One region of the Paenibacillus kribbensis genome, then DNA from elsewhere that is predicted to be linked to it. Evidence: riboswitches for the same ligand, from Rfam matches in the RefSeq annotation. Region 1 holds a riboswitch; the other holds the start of a gene.
The links. Region 1 has a riboswitch for thiamine pyrophosphate ahead of B4V02_RS11440 (thiamine phosphate synthase). Riboswitches for the same ligand answer to the same signal wherever they lie in the genome.
Positions count from the first base shown of each region.

Region 2: it holds a riboswitch for thiamine pyrophosphate, as region 1 does, so the genes downstream of both, thiC (phosphomethylpyrimidine synthase ThiC) here and B4V02_RS11440 (thiamine phosphate synthase) in region 1, are expected to answer to the same signal.

Region 1 is NZ_CP020028.1:2,516,901-2,522,013, reverse strand. It holds gene B4V02_RS11460 (ThiF family adenylyltransferase) at 1-241, opposite strand, end outside; gene B4V02_RS11455 (thiazole synthase) at 238-1,005, opposite strand; gene thiS (sulfur carrier protein ThiS) at 1,008-1,211, opposite strand; gene thiO (glycine oxidase ThiO) at 1,208-2,356, opposite strand; gene B4V02_RS11440 (thiamine phosphate synthase) at 2,418-3,011, opposite strand; TPP riboswitch at 3,344-3,452, opposite strand; gene B4V02_RS11435 (ABC-F family ATP-binding cassette domain-containing protein) at 3,547-5,100, opposite strand.
Region 2 is NZ_CP020028.1:4,819,122-4,824,234, reverse strand. It holds gene B4V02_RS21485 (alpha/beta hydrolase) at 1-962, opposite strand, end outside; gene B4V02_RS21480 (IclR family transcriptional regulator) at 1,260-2,003, shown strand; TPP riboswitch at 2,100-2,212, shown strand; gene thiC (phosphomethylpyrimidine synthase ThiC) at 2,394-4,181, shown strand; gene B4V02_RS26200 (hypothetical protein) at 4,262-4,414, opposite strand; gene B4V02_RS21470 (YitT family protein) at 4,953-5,113, shown strand, end outside.

The DNA.
Region 1 (5,113 bases):
GCTGCTGACGCTGCAAGTTGCTCCATTCCACGTAATCCCGGTCTACGATACTCACCGTCCCTACCCCTGCACGGACAAGCGTTTCCGCAATACCTGTACCAAGCGCTCCGACGCCTACGATCAGTACATGAGAAGAAGCCAGCCGGCGTTGCCCTTCTGATCCAAAGGGGGCGAATCTTTCCTGTCTGGAATAGCGGTCACTTGCTTGTACTCCTGCACCGGATTTTTCAGTTTCCATCATGCCTGAACCATACCTTCTGTTGGGCTGCTTGCTGAAGCATACCGTTGTACGGGAATCAGCCCCGCCTCAAAACCATATCTGCCCGCACGAACAGCCAGCTTCATGGCCTCTGCCATTTTCACAGGGTCCTTTGCTCCCGAGACGGCTGTGTTCAACAAAACAGCATCTGCTCCCAACTGCATCGCCATTGCCGCGTCACCGGGCGAGCGAATACCTGCATCGACAATGACCGGGATCTCTGCTTGTTCAATAATTAACTCCAATGCAAACGGATTGAGCAGACCGCGTCCTGTACCAATCGGTGAAGCTCCAGGCATAATGGCATGCACGCCAAGCTCTTGCAGCCTCTTGGCCAGAATGACATCATCCGATATGTAGGGCAGCACGATAAAGCCTTCGTCCAGCAGCTTTTCGCTTGCTTTCAGCGTTTCAAAGGGATCAGGCAACAACGTCTTGCCATCGCCAATGACCTCCACCTTAATCATATCGCACAGACCTGAGGCTCTTGCCAGTTTTGCAATTCGAACAGCCTCCTCCGCTGTCGTCGCTCCTGCCGTATTGGGAAGAAGTGTATACTTGCTCAAATCCAGCGTATCCAGAAAATGTTGCTTATCCCGTTCCTCCAAATTTAATCTTCGCACGGCAAAGGTCAATATTTCGCTTTCAGCAGCCTCAACAGCTTGGGATTGGATACTCAGGTCAGAAAATTTCCCTGTTCCCAGCAACAGCCTTGATGTAAAAGATGCTTTTCCAATAGTTAACATAATCAACCGCCTCCCACAAAATGTACAATTTCCAGGTTGTCTCCGTCCTTTAGTACCGCTTCCTCATGTTCCTCACGGGTCAATATGTGACGATTCAGCTCCACCACAACGGTTTTCACCTTTAAATCAAGTTCATGCAGCAATTGTTCCACATGAGTGATCCGGTTAGAAAAGTTCATGCTCTGCCCGTTAATCGTCAGCTTCATAAGCTTTCCTCCTTGATACGTGCAGAAGAAATTTTGCTTATTCCAAGTTCAGCCGCATCAGCCCCTTTAAGCAGAGCAGCCATCGCACGTCCGGTAGCATCACTCAACAGGACACCGTTGCGATAATGCCCGACTGCAGCATATACCCCTTCCACACCGGGAACAGCCCCTATGAAAGGACGTCCCGCTGCCGCCTGCGGCCGCAAGCCTGCCCAAGTGCGTACAAAAGAAGCTTCGCGTACGCGCGGCAACCATGCAGAAGCACGTGCCAGTAGCCCCTCCAAACCTGCAACAGTCACTTCTGTGTCATCGTGATGCGGAAGGCTCGTAGCCCCTATCCAAAGCTCGTTCTTCTGCTTCGGCACAAGGTAAACATCATCGGCATAAATGGTATATTCCAAAGGGTGATCCTTCAAGGAGACGGCAACTGCTTCACCCTTGACCGGATAAAGCGGGTAATAAAAGCCCACTTGCTCTAGCAAATTCATGCTCTCCAAGCCTCCGGCAATAATGACCTGGTTGCAGGAAACAAAGCCGCTATCTGTCACTACACCGCAAACCCGGCCATTCTGTACGACCAACTGCTCTGCATGGGTACCGGACCCTATTGTTGCACCCAACACTGTAGCTGCTCCCGTATAAGCACGGCACAGCTGTACGGGGAAGAGTTGTGTCTCCTTCGATCGATATATAGCTCCAATCGCTTGACGATCTATGCCCGGAATCCGTCTGGCCAATTCCCCGGCATCCCACCACTCAGGCTGATTATCCTCGCGCGTATTAGCAGCTTTCCAGCGTTTTTCACCCTCAGCTTCCGAACGGAAAGGAGTTACAAAACCTTCTGTACGAAATTCTACTGAAACACCAGACAACCGCTCCAGCTCACGAACTAGCTCAGGGAATGCATCCCGACTTGTGCGAGCAAATTGTTCAAACTCAGGGTCGGCGAACTCTTCACTCTCCGCCGCAAGCATTCCGACCGCTGCCCCCGAGGCTCCCTCACCCGGCATCATTCGCTCCAGCATAATCGTACTGCGCCCTTCCCTGGCCACATGATAAGCAATGGAACTGCCGATCACACCTCCACCTATGACCAAGCATTCAGCATGTCCTATAACTGTAGCCTCTGTGTGTATCTTTAGCATGTGTTATATCTCCTCTCCACTGACCATACTGCTTTCGAATTTCTACTACTCTCGTTCCCTGCTACAGATTGTGGGCTACCTGATCTACCATTTGTCTATATTCCATCACAGCCGCAATTGGCGACTCAGCTTCCCATATGCCGGACATCACTGCAATTCCGCTTGCTCCAGCATGATAAAGCTCTGGAATATGATGCGGTTGTATGCCGCCGAGCGCAATCACAGGAATGTTCGACAAGCTGCATATCCGCTTAAGCTGGGCTGTACCCCGCGGCACAACACCGGGCTTACATTGGGTCTCATATACATGACCATACAGTACATAGTCAGCTCCAGCCCGTTCGGCCATCTGCACCTCCTCCAGGGAATGCACTGACACTCCACAGCGTGTCCCCTTTGGAAGCAGGCTTTTCACATCCCTGACAGGTAAACCACTAGCCGGTAGCTGGACAGCTCCAGCCAAGGTAAGCAAAGCTACATCCACACGGTCATTGACTGCAATTTGCTGCAAAGGAACTCCCTGCCCTACCATGCTGCGGATCAAAGCAAGCAATTCTGAGGCACCCTTCTGCTTCAGGCGTGCGTGCACATAATGAACATACGGATAAATAGCAGCAGCCAGTTGGGGTACATCTGCATGGTAGCCACTTTCCATCGTAATCACGTGTAATTCGATCTCGTTTTCACCTCACATTGAACTAAGAATATGAACTAAAGTTATAAAATAATCGTATAAGCTGAACCTATATCGTTGCAGCTCCATATCGCGAAATAACATACGGAGCCAGCCACAAGTACCAGCAATAATGAAAGGAGAACATATGTGAATCCGTATACGGAAGTTCGACAGGCAAAGCCAAACGAAACGCAAAAAAACCACTTCCCAGAGGAAGTGGTTTCACGAACGTCCAATAATCGAACGGACAATCAAATCCGTATACGTATATCGTCCCACGCACAAACAAAAGTAATGATGCGATTACCTTGCTTGTACGGCGCTCACTTCCCTACGCTGGCATAACCCAGATCAGGTGCAAAGGGTCCGAAATCCATTTATTCCGTCTCAGCCGCATGGGCGGCTCCCCTAGTGTGACTATTATATTGTATCAGCTACAAATAGCTTAGCATATTTTTCTAATTCTGCAACCCCCACTTTTTGTGAAGCATAACAGAACTGAATTTTTTTGATTCTAGTTGACTTTACTTGACCACTCTTCCACATTCCACGTTTTGGTTACCCAGTCCTCGTAAAAATCCGGTTCGTGCGAGACGAGCAATATAGTCCCTTTATATTCCTTCAGGGCACGTTTAAGCTCGTCCTTTGCTTTAACATCCAAGTGATTGGTAGGCTCGTCAAACAGAACCCAGTTGCTTTCCCGCATTAACAATTTGCACAGACGTACTTTAGCCTGCTCACCACCACTAAGCGCAGACAGAGGACGTGTGATATGCTCATTTTTCAATCCGCAACGGGCCAAATGCGCTCTTACTTCATGCTGGTTCAAATGTGGAAACTCATTCCACACATCGTCAATCGGTGTGATTTTGCCCGCTTTTACTTCCTGCTCAAAATAAGCCGGCTGCAAGAAATCGCCTTGATAGGTTTTTCCGCTAATTGGCGGTATTTTTCCCAGAATAGTTTTGAGCAATGTTGATTTACCGACACCGTTGCAGCCTACAATTGCAATTTTTTCGCCACGTTCAATCGTCATGGACATTTTAGGCAACAGGGCATGAGTATAGCCAATTTCAAAATCAATTCCCTCAAAAACCGTTTTCCCGCTCGCACGTGCTTCTTTAAATTGAAAGGTTGGCTTGGCAGCTTCTTCGGGCTTATCAATACGTTCGATCCGATCAAGCTGCTTTTCACGGCTCTTCGCCCGGCCTGATGTGGATGCACGCGCCTTGTTGCGCTGAATAAAGTCTTCCTGTTTCTTAATATATTCCTGTTGCTTCTCATAAGCATCAATATGCTGCGCTTTGTTCAGATCCGCCATCTCAAGGAACTTTTCATAATTTGCTGAATAGCGGGTCATCTTGGCAAATTCAAGGTGATAAATAACATTAACGACCTGGTTCATGAACTCCGTATCATGCGAAATAAGAATAAATGCATAAGGATAATCCTTCAAATAACGTGTAAGCCATTCGATATGCTCAACATCCAAATAGTTGGTTGGCTCATCCAGCAGGAGGACGTTTGGCTTTTCCAACAGCAGCTTGGCCAGAAGCACCTTAGTCCGTTGTCCACCACTAAGCGCGGATACATCCCGATCCAGTCCGATGGCCGAGAGACCCAGCCCGTTCGCCATTTCTTCAACCTTTACATCAATGAGGTAAAAATCCCCCATATCCAGTTGCTCCTGAATTTCACCCATCTGTTCCAGCAGCACTTCCAGCTCTTCGGGAGAAGCATCCCCCATTTTATCCGTAATCTGCATTAATTCCTTTTCCAATTCCAACAAAGGAAGAAATGCGTCCTTCAATACATCACGTACTGTTTTGCCCGGTGTCAGCTTGGTGTGCTGATCCAGATAACCGTAACGTACACGTGGAGTCCATTCCACTTTACCCTCATCCTTAAGCAATTTCCCGGTCAAAATGTTCATGAGTGTCGATTTACCGACACCGTTAGCTCCTACTAAACCTACACGTTCCCCCGCAAGTAATCGAAAGGAAACATTTTTAAATAATGCGCGGTCCCCAAAGTTGTGGGATACATTTTCTACAGTCAATAAACTCATACGCTGTTTTTGG
Region 2 (5,113 bases), 2.3 Mb from region 1:
GTCGATACCCGCCGCAAGTATTCACGCGGATGCTCTCTGAAAATCAGCTCATGCAGTCCGTTTTTGACAATCCACACGCTGGAAAGCGGATTGGTCTGATTGGCAGCAAGCTTTTCCGCAATGGGATAAGGCGCTTTTTCATCCTGTGTACCATGCACAAACATGATCGGGAACGGATAGTTTTCCTTTTTGACCTCCTGATATGGAATCTGATGCAGGCTGGTGCCGTTCAAAACTGGAAACAGCAATTCCAGAATTTCCAAAGACGGATGGCGTGGCAAATCAATTTGATTATGAATGTTATGGTACAGTGTATCCGGCTCCAGCAGGAAGGTGCTGTCCAAAATCATCGCGTCCACATCCTTGGTTTGCAAACCTGCCTGCAGGGCGGTTCCTGCCCCCATCGAGAAGCCCCATACGATAATCTCCGACGAGCCGCGTTGCTTCGCAAGCTGGATCGCCCCTAGAAGCTGCTGGGATTCCGCTTTCCCTCCGGTCGCGACCGCCTTGCTGTTTTGGGACGCGAAACCGTAGTCAAACATAACCACATTAAAGTTCAGACTATGGGCATAATGCGCCAGATCATACATGGGAATCCAGCTTTCTTCGCGGTTGGCCCCATATCCATGGCTGAAAATAATCGTTTTCCGCGATTGATCCGCCGGGATATACCAGCCTTGCACCATGCGGCTGCCGTCCTTGGCGGGGAAGCTGACTTCCTCATAGGCCATTCCCTTCGCCTGCATCGGGTTGGAGTACAGCGGTGCTACCGTCGGATTGGTGAGAACCCATGCAATGTAGGCGTGCAGAGCGATAAAACAAAACAACAGAAAAAATACGACCGATAGCAGCAGCGCAATCACAATGTGCTTGAACCGCAGCATACGGGGATTAATCAGTGGGATGGACGGCTCCTGAACAGCGGTTTGTAGCTGAGAACTGCGCTGGGATGTCGAAATCATGTAAGAGCCTCCTTATAAAAAATTGAACTTCATGCTATGGAATTTAGGTACAAATTCACTTGAAAATGATAGTGTATGTCCACTTGATACCTATTATCGTATGATGGTGATTATCCAAAGTCAACGCCTGCACCGGAAAAGTAAAAATGATGCAAAGAATTGTCGATGTTTGTTCTTTTTCTGTAATATAGCTGTCACAAAAACATCGGTTTACAGTAGCCGCGAGTATTCTATATAATTTATGTAACCATGTTTCATGGTGTGAAACGAAAATGGATACAAGGGGAGCGGTTCACGATGGAAGACCGTAAATTAACCGTTCGCGCTGTGGAGCGTGCACTTGATATATTGCTGTGTTTTACCGCAGACTCGGATCTTGGTCTGACGGAGATTGCCTCCAAAATTGGACTACATAAAAGCACGGTTCACCGGCTGCTGACAACGCTTGAGGATCGTGGCTTTGTCGTTCGAAATTCCGCAACCGAAAAATACCGGCTCGGCTTCCGCATATGGGAGCTGTCTACCCATTTGTCACAAAGCGACGAGCCGGCAGTGCTGCTGCAGCCTGCGATGGAAGGGTTGCGTGACCGTCTGGGTGAGACGGTCAGCTTATACTTGCGGGACGGCAGCATGCGTATTCGCATTCAGGCCGTTCAGAGCAACCAGCCCATCCGCCGCGTTGCGCCTGTGGGTGCGCGTATGCCGCTGGCTGTGGGGGCTTCCAGCAAGGTGCTGGCGGCCTTTATGCCGCCACAGGAGCTGGAAACCCTGCTAAGGGGGGATGAATGGCCGTCCTCGGTAGACCCGGAGGTCTATAAAGCACAGCTGCAGGACATTCGTGAGAAGGGGTATGCAACCAGCTATGAAGAACGGGAGCCAGGTGCAGCCGCTGTGGCAGCGCCTGTGGTGAACCGGAAGGGACAGGTCGCTGCGGCCTTGTCTGTATCCGGTCCGGTCAGCCGACTTGCACCTGAGACGCTGCATGATTTTGCCCCGATTTTGATCGAAGCTGCGAAGGAAATGGGGCTTATGCTCCCGTAACAGGACCAGAGAAGGGTTGCCAAAGCAATAATTTTAAAGTAATCTGATGAGGATGGCGGGATGTCTGTTATCGCCGCCTCATGCAAATTGAAGTATCACAGTTACTGGGGGAGCCTGTAATGCCGGGCTGAGATGGAATCGTGCAAGATTCCGGACCCTTTGCACCTGATCTGGATCATACCAGCGTAGGGAAGTAATCGGCCATTGAAATGTATACGTAGCTGCTGCCTAAGAAGGCGCATGGAATATATTATTCTGTGTGTGTACTTTTGGATAGCTCTTCGTTAGATTAGCCGGTTCCCTGGGGAACCGGCTTTTTTGCATAGATCAGCCACCCTGGGAATGGTTCCGGATCGGTGTGTCATTTCATCGAAACGGGAGGAACGAACAATGAAACCGACGGAAACAGAAGAAACTGAAGTGAAGACAAGTGCAGAGCAAGCTGACGGAGTAAAACCCTTTCCGGGGAGCCGCAAGGTGTATATTCAAGGCTCGCGGCCGGATATTGCCGTGCCAGAGCGTGAAATCGCTCTGCACCCCACACATACGCCGGAGGGCACCGAGCATCATGAGCCCTTGCGTGTGTACGACACGAGCGGTCCGATGACTGACGAAGCCTATCAGGTGGACATCCGCCGCGGGCTGCCCCCGTTGCGGAGGGCCTGGGTGCTGGAACGGGGCGATGCCGAAGCTTATGAGGGACGCACGGTTAAGCCGGAGGATAATGGGCTGAAGCCCGGTTCCAAACGGGAAGCGGTGGAATTTCCCGGCGTGACCCATCGTCCGCTTCGTGCCTTACAAGGGCGCACGGTGACGCAAATGCACTATGCTCGCAAGGGAATCATTACGCCCGAGATGGAGTTTGCGGCCATTCGCGAAGGGGTGGAGCCCGAGTTTGTGCGACAGGAGCTGGCGGCGGGACGGGCGATTTTGCCTTCCAACATCAATCACCCGGAAAGTGAGCCGATGGTCATTGGGCGTCATTTTCACGTGAAGATCAATGCGAACATTGGTAATTCTGCGGTCACGTCCTCCATTGAGGAGGAAGTGGAGAAGATGACCTGGGCTGTGCGCTGGGGCTCGGATACGGTCATGGACCTGTCCACAGGCCGTAATATCCATACGACGCGTGAATGGATCATCCGGAATTCCCCTGTGCCGATTGGAACCGTACCGCTGTATCAAGCGCTTGAAAAGGTGAACGGCCAAGCTGAGGCACTGACGTGGGAGATGTATCGCGATACCCTGATTGAGCAGGCGGAGCAGGGTGTGGACTATTTTACAATTCATGCGGGCGTGCTTCTGCGCTATATCCCGATGACGGCGAACAGAATGACGGGAATTGTCTCCCGGGGCGGGTCGATTATGGCGGCCTGGTGCCTTGCGCACCATCAGGAGAACTTTTTGTACACGCATTTTGAAGAAATATGCGAAATCATGAAAGCTTACGATGTAGCCTTTTCCCTCGGGGATGGGCTGCGTCCGGGCAGCATCTATGATGCGAATGATGAAGCACAGTTTGCAGAACTGGAAACGCTGGGTGAGCTAACGCAAATCGCGTGGAAGCATGACGTCCAGGTCATGATCGAAGGTCCGGGGCATGTTCCGATGCACAAAATCAAGGAGAATGTGGATTTACAAATGGAAATTTGCCAGGAAGCTCCTTTTTATACTTTGGGACCGCTCACGACGGATATTGCGCCTGGCTACGATCATATTACCTCAGCCATCGGAGCAGCCATGATCGGTTGGTTCGGGACGTCCATGCTATGTTATGTTACGCCGAAGGAGCATTTGGGCCTGCCGAACAAGGATGATGTTCGTGAAGGAGTCATTACCTACAAAATTGCGGCACATGCTGCTGATCTGGCGAAAGGCCATCCACGGGCACAGCAACGGGATGATGCCTTATCCAAGGCGCGCTTTGAGTTCCGCTGGCGCGACCAGTTTAATCTTTCCCTCGATCCCGAGCGGGCCTTATCCTACCATGATGAGACGCTGCCGGCAGAGGGGGCCAAGGAAGCCCATTTTTGCTCGATGTGCGGTCCCAAATTCTGCAGCATGCGCATTACGCAGGACATTCGCGCCTATGCGGCTGACAAGGGACTGAATACAGAAGAGGCTGTAGCTGCCGGGATGCGTGAAAAGGCCGAACAGTACCGGGATGCAGGACAATAGGTTGAAAATAAGTCAATAACCCTAAAAAAGCCGTGTTTTCTCTACAGACGATGTAGGGAAACACGGCTTTTGAGCTTATTTTATTTTTTACCCATTTTCTCATTCAAAATGTCCTGAAAGCTGAGCTTCTTCTCCGAGCTATCTTCTTTCTTCTGCATATTCACAGCGTTGGCGCGTTGGTATTGGTGGTGAAAGGGCATCAGGGTGTGTACAGTTAAGTTCATTGTATTCATGTTAGGTTGTTCCTCCAATTCCATTTTGTCAAATCCAGCTTGAGTTGCTTAGGACATCTGTATAGGACTATTTGTATGTACTTGATGTCGTAATGCCATGTAGGTTGCTTGGTTAAGTTGCAATCATTATAACCGCATTTTTTCAAAGTAAAATGCTTTTGACATAAAACAGGAAGATGGTCGTATGTGTCCAAAATGTGCATTAGGAGGATGGTCATTTTGAGGGAGGATGTGCCTAGATCGAAAACAAGGGCTAGAGGCCCGTTTCTTAGTTTAGTAGTCGGGATTGTGTTTTTTTTATCGAACTGGCTGGGTTCAGTCTATATTTTGTGTTGTGGACCGTCAGGAATCGAATTTTGCAAAATCTTGAATTCGGGATTAAGGCAGTTTGGTGGCGAATTAAAGTGTCAAAGTTATATTGACTTTAGGTTTGTAAGTAGATACCATGAACTGGTTGTAAGCGTATTTTGACTGCAAGCGTCAGCCAATCGATCTGGCTAATCAGTGATGAAATGTTTGAGAGAGGATTAGAGCATATATGAAAAAGAGACTTGCGGATATCGCATTTATTATTGTAGGCGCCTTTTTTTTCGCGCTGGCTGTTAATCTGTATGTTATCCCGAATGAGTTTGGCGAAGGGGGCGTTGTAGGGGTTACGATTATTTTGTACTACCTGTTTCACTGGTCTCCCTCGGTCGT